2 regions of the Sedimentibacter sp. genome follow, and region 1 is predicted to be linked to the other one. Evidence: riboswitches for the same ligand, from Rfam matches in the RefSeq annotation. Region 1 holds a riboswitch; the other holds the start of a gene.
The links. A riboswitch is a leader RNA that binds a small molecule or an ion and turns the genes downstream of it on or off. The one in region 1 is predicted to bind cyclic di-GMP.
Positions count from the first base shown of each region.

Region 2: linked by a shared signal. The riboswitch ahead of AAGU76_RS17050 (S-layer homology domain-containing protein) and the one ahead of flgB (flagellar basal body rod protein FlgB) in region 1 are both predicted to bind cyclic di-GMP.

Region 1 covers NZ_JBCFAS010000003.1:484,938-489,459, forward strand. The annotation lists gene flgL (flagellar hook-associated protein FlgL) at 1-811, shown strand, start outside; gene AAGU76_RS14090 (DUF6470 family protein) at 827-1,435, shown strand; gene AAGU76_RS14095 (flagellar assembly protein FliW) at 1,444-1,881, shown strand; gene AAGU76_RS14100 (carbon storage regulator) at 1,875-2,114, shown strand; cyclic di-GMP riboswitch class I at 2,753-2,834, shown strand; gene flgB (flagellar basal body rod protein FlgB) at 2,958-3,344, shown strand; gene flgC (flagellar basal body rod protein FlgC) at 3,357-3,788, shown strand; gene fliE (flagellar hook-basal body complex protein FliE) at 3,791-4,096, shown strand; gene fliF (flagellar basal-body MS-ring/collar protein FliF) at 4,126-4,522, shown strand, end outside.
Region 2 covers NZ_JBCFAS010000005.1:108,084-112,605, forward strand. The annotation lists gene AAGU76_RS17050 (S-layer homology domain-containing protein) at 1-2,757, opposite strand, end outside; cyclic di-GMP riboswitch class I at 2,986-3,073, opposite strand; gene AAGU76_RS17055 (diguanylate cyclase) at 3,114-4,522, opposite strand, start outside.

The DNA.
Region 1 (4,522 bases):
AAATCTGACAGAAATAAGCGACAACCTGGGAAGGGTGTATACTTCATACCTGCAGGGAATAAACGGTACAATGGGATCTGATGACAGAGAAATAATTGCAAAGGAAATTGAAAATCTGCAGCAGTCCGTACTGGCTTCATTAAACGGAAAGTTCAGTGACAGGTATGTTTTTGGCGGTACAAGCAAAGATGAAATTCCATTTACGGTGGACAGCTCTGGTAATCTCCTTTACAAGGGTGTAAACGTGAATACATGTAAAGACTCTGCCGGCAATGACGTGGATATGGAAAAGCTCATGAATGAAGTAATAAACATCGACATCGGCCTTGGAATGACATTTGACAGCACAGGGAACCTCAATAAAGACACTGTGTTCAATATATCAATGGCAGGCATAAGTTTTATGGGCTACGGCAATGCAACAGATGCTGATGGAAATACAGAGCTTGATGCAGACGGAAATCCTGTGCCTAACAATCTCTACACTCTGCTTGAGAAAATGAAAGAACAATTAAGAAGCTCAGACTATTCACTGGAAAAAATAACCCCCTTCATCAATGAGTTTGATCGTCAGAAAAAACAGGTTCTTGTAGGAATAACCGATATCGGAGCTAAAACAAATTACCTGGATTTTATTAAACTTAGAAATGAAGACATTCAGTACAACCTGAATGAAAAACTGGTTGACGTCGAGCAGGTGGACAGCGCCGAAGCAATTGTAGATTTTTCAATGCAGGAATATGCCTACAATGCAGCGCTATCAATGGGAAACAAGATTCTTCAAAACAGTTTTATTGATTTTATGAAATAATCAAGGAGAGATTTTATGATTGAGCCTCTTATAGAGATTAAAACCATTCCCATGTCCATGGAATTGAAAATTAATAAATCCAAATTTGAAATAATAAGCACCGATGCGACCTTTGAGATGACCAGAGACAAAGGCGGAGTTCAGATGCAGATGAAGCCCACAAGGCTGAAAATCGACACAGTCGAAGCTAGATATTCAGCAGGCATCAAAAGCGCCATGAGGTCAGTTGAGGATAGCGCTCAGAAGGGAATTCAAGCTGCTTATGAAGCCACTGCCAGATATGCCGAAGAAGGAAATCTTAAGCTTGACATAAATTTCATGGACAATCCCAATCCGGAAATTGCCATGAGAAGATTTCTCAGCAGTGTTGATTTCAACATCGGCTTTATTCCAAGCATCGGACCTGATATTTCATGGGAGGAAGGAGAGCTTTCCATAAATTTTGAGATTGATAAGCTTGATTTTGACTGGAATATTGAACGACCGGAAATTAAGTTCATACCCGGCAGCATAGAGTTCATTATAAATGAGTATCCTAGAGTTGAAATAAATTATGTCGGTACACCAATTTTTGTTCCGCCAAGTTCGAATCCTGATTATAAGGCAATAGATACAAGGGTATGAGGTAGATTATGAAAATTAACACGAGAGATTTTGGAGACATTGATGTAAATGAAGAAGATGTAATCAGATTCGACAGCGGGATGTACGGATTTGAAGAATATAAAAAGTATGTAATTTTGAAAGATGGTCAGGAAGATGACATCATGTACCTTCAGTCTGTTGAAAACGCCGATCTGTCGTTTGTAATGATCGATCCCTACGCCATATTTTTAAAGTATGATCCTGTTGTCAATGAGGACGACTTAAATGATCTAGAGGCAAAAAGCGAATCTGATCTTAAATTTCTTGTAATTGCTATAATAAAGGAAAGTTTCAAGGATTCTATTGTTAATTTGAAAAGTCCTGTTGCTATAAATCCGCAGACAAAAAAGGCAAGACAGGTCATACTGCAAAATACATATCCTCTGAGATACAAAATAATCGGAGAGGGGGATTCTGAGTGTTAGTCATTAAAAGAAAAGAATCGGAATCCATACTTATTGGGGATGACATTGAGATAATAATTTCAGAAATCTCCCAGGACAAGGTTAAAATAGCAATCAATGCTCCTAAGGATGTCAAGATTACCAGAAAGGAACTTGCTGAGACTTGTGAATTTAATAAAAGTGCATCGGAAAAGATAAGCAGAATCAGCCTTAGCAGCTTAAGAGACAGCCTACGTAACGCAGACAAGAGATAGGAAGCTGTTTTAAAAGAATTTTCCCGATTGCATTTTATGAAATTTAATATTAGGATGTGCACAGGGCTGCATGTCTTTTTGTTTGGAAATAATTGCAGCTTAAGGCGATATGACAAAAGGCAAGCTATAAGCTCTCAGAAAAAAATAATCAGGCAAAAAGATGACAAAATAATAAAAAATTATAAGAGTACCCTGAATTTTGTGATGCTAAGTTCGAATTTTAGTAATAAGGCAGCAAAAAGAACTGGACGAAATATTGATAATTTAATATAAGCAAATCGGAAAAACAGGTAAAATCAATGCTCAAGGCTTGAGACCAGTTTACTAGATGCAGACAGAAGGTAGAAAATGATTTTTTTTCAAAAATTTTCTGCCTAATTGTGTATATTTATAATCGAATTAATGAATTAAATAATGAGACATGCAAAAATATGCTTTTTTGTATGTCTTTTTTGTTTTGAGCTTATTAATAATTAGACAATGTATGAGGTTGAATAGAAAAAGTAACATGTATTTATATTAATTACTTCTATAATAAAATTACATAAAAAGGTATAATATTGCGAAAAAAGCCAAGTCGAAAAAGCTTGCATTTTGTAAAATTTTCGATTATAATAACTTTTGTTAGCACAAAAGAATATTGTAAATAGTAAACCTGTCGAAAGACAGCGACACAAAGCTATAGGGCCTAAGGATTATCTATGGTTGCCAGCTGCCAATAGTAATATTATACATAATCATAACTATAATTATGACTTATTTAGTTTTATTATTGTCACTTGCAAACATATATTTTATATATGTTTTTTATTATGCCAACTTTTAGGGTAAGGGGAAAATCAGATGGAAATCAGTAATAATATCATTTTAAACTTAATGAATAAAAGTCTGGACGGACTATGGCTGCGACAGCAGGCCACCATGGAAAACATAGCTAATTATTCCACGCCTGGGTATAAGAGCAAATCTGTTGACTTTGAAAGCTTCCTTAAGTCAAATCTGGATAGTTTAAATCAAACAGCTTCAGAAGCAAACAGCAAGATTAAATCAAGCAGTATTATTATCGAAGAAAACGGTGATCAGTCCATGCGCCTTGACGGCAACAACGTTGACCTGGAAAAGGAAAATCTTCAGCTTGCAAAGACGCAGCTACAGTACATGTATACAGTCACTGAAATGAATTCTTATTTTTCAAAGCTTAAGTCAGTTATATCGGAAGGTAAAAAATAATCGGAGGTTGCTATGTCTTTTTTGGAATCATTAAATATCAGCGGATCAGGGCTTACCGCCCAAAGATTCAGAATGGATGTCATATCTGAGAATATTGCAAACATTGATACTACACGTACTGAAAACGGAGAGCCGTACAGAAGGAAGATGGTTGTTCTTTCCGAGGCTAACAGTTTCAAAGACATGATGGTAAAAAATTTAAGCGAATATAAGCCCGGCGGTGTAGAAGTTACTGACATAGTCGAAGATCAAAGCGAATACAAGCTTGTTTATGACCCTGAGCATCCCGACGCAGGACCGGACGGATACGTAAGGATGCCAAATGTGGATTCTCTCAAGGAAACAGCAGACATCATGGAAGCCTACAGGGCTTATCAGGCCAACATAACAGCTCTGAACACAACAAAACAGATGGCTGTTAAGGCTCTTGAAATCGGGAGGTAGAAATGTTTATAGAACCAATTCAGCCTGTTAAAGGCATCAATCAAATAAACGAATTAATAAAGACTGACGGCAAAGGCGAAAGTGGCAACGGCCTTTTCAAATCCATTTTCAACAATGCTCTTGAAGATTACATAAGTGCTGAAAAGCAAGTAGATGAAGACATATACAAGCTTTCTACGGGAGAAAGCGATGATGTGCATAACCTGATGATTAATGTCCAAAAGGCTGAATTGTCTCTGGACCTGGTGCTGCAGCTGAGAAATAAATTTATTGATGCTTACAAAGAAATAATGAATATGGGAGTGTAAACGGAACTCTCATACAGTAGGAGTTTTTAATGGCGGATCAAATCAAAAATATTGGCAAAAGTATAAAGGATTTTTGGATTAAATTGAGCGGCAAAAACAAAAAGCTCATAGTTATCGGTTCATCGGCTGTGGTCATTGCAGCTCTTGTAATAGCAATCATACTAAACAACAAGGATTATGTGGTTCTGTTCAACGACATAGACGATGAAGAAACTGCTGAAGTCATGCAGATACTTCAGGAAAGCAACGTTGACTACAAGTATGAAAAAAGTGGTAATATCCTTATACCTGAAGAGCAGGAAAGCACACTCAGGATGCAGCTTGCCCAGTCCGGTCATCCGCGTACGGGAGCAAACTACGACATATTTACTGAAAACATAGATTTCATGACAACCGACTATGAAAAAAGAAAATATGAACTTTTTC
Region 2 (4,522 bases), on a different contig from region 1:
GTTTGTTACAACAAAGCCTTCATAAACATCACCTGATATTTCTGGAGTGTAGCCAATCACGCCGGATTCAGCAACTGTATATTCCGAATAATCAATTACATTGAAATCCCAGTAGCCATCTCCACTCATTTCATATTTAGGCAATTTGAAAGAATCTGTCCATTTGTTCTCTGCATTTAATGTTAAAGTCAAACCGGTTGATTCTTTGTTGGCATCAAGTAATGTAACTGTTACCTCTTTGCCTGTAGGACCGTCCCAAACCTTGGTCACCGGTACATGAATTGCTTCAATGTTATATACGCCAAAGCCATCGCTTGTTCCCCAATTATTGACTATAGCAAAATAATCATCCAGCTCATCTTCAATAACATAATATTGTTCAAATTCTTCTTCACTTACTTTATTAGGTAAGCTGAATTCACCTTCCCAATATTCCCAACCTTCTATATACTGTGGTTCTATTGTTATTGAATCAATTAAATCGTCATTTCCATCATATAAATGTAGAGTTATGCTGTCTGGCTTTTGAACGGATGACGCAACTAAACTCATATACTGCGGTTGTTCATAATCACTGATCCATTGCTTGTGGACCGGAACTTTCATTTCAGTTGAACTGTATTGTGCCACATACGTTGCATTGCCTGTTACCGTTGCTGCCACTGCCGGTGACCAGCCTGTAAATGTCCAGCCGCTTTCGTGATTGTTTTCTGCATCCGGTGCTGCCGGTGTAACGTCTCCGTATGTCAAATTCGGAGTTGATTGTTCTGCAAATGTTCCATGGTCTCCAGGCTGGTATGTTACTGTGTACTTATCCTGTGTCCATGTTGCCACATATGTTGCATTTCCTGTTACTGTTGCTGCTACTGCCGGGCTCCAGCCTGCAAATGTCCAGCCATTGTCATGATTGTTTTCTGCATCCGGTGCTGCCGGTGTAACGTCTCCGTATGTCAAATTCGGAGTTGATTGTTCTGCAAATGTTCCATGGTCTCCAGGCTGGTACGTTACTGTGTACCCTTCCTGTGTCCATGTTGCCACATATGTTGCATTTCCTGTTACTGTTGCTGCTACTGCCGGGCTCCAGCCTGCAAATGTCCAGCCGCTTTCGTGATTGTTTTCTGCATCCGGTGCTGCCGGTGTAACGTCTCCGTATATCAAATTCGGAGTTGATTGTTCTGCAAATGTTCCATGGTCTCCAGGCTGGTATGTTACTGTGTACTTATCCTGCGTCCATGTTGCCACATATGTTGCATTTTCTGTTACTGTTGCTGCTACTGCCGGGCTCCAGCCTGCGAATGTCCAGCCACTTTCGTGATTGTTTTCTGCATCCGGTGCTGCCGGTGTAACGTCTCCGTATGTCAAATTCGGAGTTGATTGTTCTGCAAATGTTCCATGGTCTCCAGACTGGTATGTTACCGTGTACTTATCCTGTGTCCATGTTGCCACATATGTTGCATTTCCTGTTACTGTTGCTGCTACTGCCGGGCTCCAGCCTGCAAATGTCCAGCCATTGTCATGATTGTTTTCTGCATCCGGTGCTGCCGGTGTAACGTCTCCGTATGTCAAATTCGGAGTTGATTGTTCTGCAAATGTTCCATGGTCTCCAGGCTGGTATGTTACTGTGTACCCATCCTGCGTCCATGTTGCCACATACGTTGCATTACCTGTTACTGTTGCCGCTACTGCCGGGCTCCAGCCTGCAAATGTCCAGCCGCTTTCATGATTGTTTTCTGCATCCGGTGCTGTCGGTGTAGCATCTCCGTATATCAAATTCGGAGTTGATTGTTCTGCAAATGTTCCATGGTCTCCAGGCTGGTATGTTACCGTGTACTTATCCTGCGTCCATGTTGCCACATATGTTGCATTTCCTGTTACTGTTGCTGCTACTGCCGGGCTCCAGCCTGCAAATGTCCAGCCATTGTCATGATTGTTTTCTGCATCCGGTGCTGCCGGTGTAGCGTCTCCGTATGTCAAATTCGGAGTTGATTGTTCTGCAAATGTTCCATGGTCTCCAGGCTGGTATGTTACTGTGTACCCATCCTGCGTCCATGTTGCCACATACGTTGCATTGCCTGTTACTGTTGCCGCTACTGCCGGGCTCCAGCCTGCAAATGTCCAGCCGCTTTCATGATTGTTTTCTGCATCCGGTGCTGCCGGTGTAGCGTCTCCGTATGTCAAATTCGGAGTTGATTGTTCTGCAAATGTTCCATGGTCTCCAGGCTGGTATGTTACCGTATAGTACAATACAATTATTGTAGCACTTGTACCTGTAAAGCTATGTCCGCCAGCTCCGAGATCTGCTCCGATGGTGAAGTTCCCATCTGCCGGTAAAGTTCTGTTTCCTAAATTAACTATAACCCAGTGATGTTGACTTGCATTTTTTGTTATATAATCACTAACTAAAAATGTGGTACCTTTAACAACCAATGTTTCATCATCAGGATGTTCGCTCTTAACCTCCGCAGTTATTCTAACCCCATCAAATTCAATGAATTGAACTGTTTTTGTATCATGGGCTGTAAAAGCAACATAAAGATTTTTAGGTGATGAATTATCATACCAAAATGCTGCAACTTTTGAATGTTCATTAGTTGAACTTATAGTTTGCGTGAAGTCATTTCCATCGAACAATTCACTTACTTGTGCATCTGTATACGTTACAGTTGAAGCACTGACAATACTACTCGGTAATGCCGGCATCATCATCATTAAAGCAATCACTAAACAAACAACTTTTTTAAACACATTTTTGTTCATAAAATTTCCTCCTTTCTTCAATAATTGTTTTTCTAACCTTCTCTTGTAAATCCAATCTTTAATAAGCATTTCAACATTTGCACCCCCTTTCTACATGTCTATTAACAATTGATATATAGCAACAACTAGCCCCCCTGTAAAGGTAGTTGCAACTAACTGATTAAGTTTCATAGCAATTTTAAATTTGCTGTAAGAAACAAAAAGCTGCAAAATAATATCTTCAGATTATTTTGCAGCTGAACGGTCATAGTACTTTCATACTTTAGACTTCAAAGCTTTGCGTCCCTGCCTTTCAGCAGGTTTGCCAAATATTCAATTTTACATATTTACCATATTATGTATAAATGTAATCATTATTATACAATTTGTTCTTCATTTTCCATGATATTCACAAACAATTCGGCAATCTTAGGGTCAAATTGGCTGCCGGCCTTCTCGCTGATTTCCCGAAGGGCTTCACTGTTTGACATTCTTGTTTTGTATGGTCTGTCATTGACCATTACATCGTAAGCATCCGCGATTGCGAAAATTCTTGCGACTACAGGAATTTCTTCATTTTTAAAGAGACCGGGATATCCCTTTCCGTCCCATCGTTCATGATGAATCAAAATCAATTCGTCAATTGGAGAAGCATCTCTGAATTCTCTCGCTATATAATATCCTATCTCGCTGTGCCTCTTTACGGTTTCCCATTCCTCGCTGTCCAGTGACCCTTCCTTTTGAAGTATATTTCTTGATACTCCTATTTTACCTATGTCGTGAAATTCACACAAAAGTCTTAATTCTTCCTTCTCTTCCCTTGACAGTTCCATTGCATCAGCCATGATCATTGTCAGATTTTTAAGCCTCTCGTAGTGGGATTTCGTTTCATATGTAATTTTCTCCAGCCTGCTCTTTAGGAATTTTATCATGGATAGCTTTGCTTCCTTGCTTTCCTTGAGCTTTTTGAAATACATCCTGTCTTCGGCTTTCTTCATGATTTTGTTTAAATCTTCATCTTCAGTTTCCTTTGTGGCAACTCCGAAGCTGATACTTATTTTTACATAATCCAATGTGTTGGTCTCACATTTTGCCTTGACCCTCTCAACAATTTCCGTTGCGGTCTCTGCTGTGGTTTTAGGCAGCAGCACTACAAATTCGTCTCCGCCGACCCTGCTTATTATATCTTCATCCCTGAAAGAACTTTTCATGATTTCAGATGCTTTTTTCAGGGCCTCATCGCCCATGCCGTGTCCAAATGCATCATTGATAAGTTTTAATCCGTTAATATCTCCCATTATAAGGCTGATTGGGAGCTGCCTTTTAGTATCAAGTCTGGACATCTCTTCCTCAAAGAAATTCTTGTTGTACAGTCCGGTTAATCTGTCCTTGTAATACAACTTTTCTCTGTCTTTCAGGAAATAAATGTTGCCTTGTTCATCTTCAGACTGGCTGTAAGGATACGGCACCCCTTGTTTAATATGTGTAACATCAACATAATATATTGTCATCAGGTCTTCCTGGGTGCTTTTGTCGGTAAATACACTGATCAGGTACCATCTTTCCATTTCCCTGATGTACATTTCAAACTTCAGTCTGGTTTTTGGAATCACGTTGAAATACAGGTCCTTGAATCCTAATTTATCAGAATAGTCGATGACGATTTCCGAGAACTTTTTCCCTTTGATGTTTTCAGGATTTATCCCGGCAGCCTTATAGAAGGTTTCACTAATATAAACCAGTACATAATCTATAAAATTGCCGCTTTTATTGTACACTGCCTTAA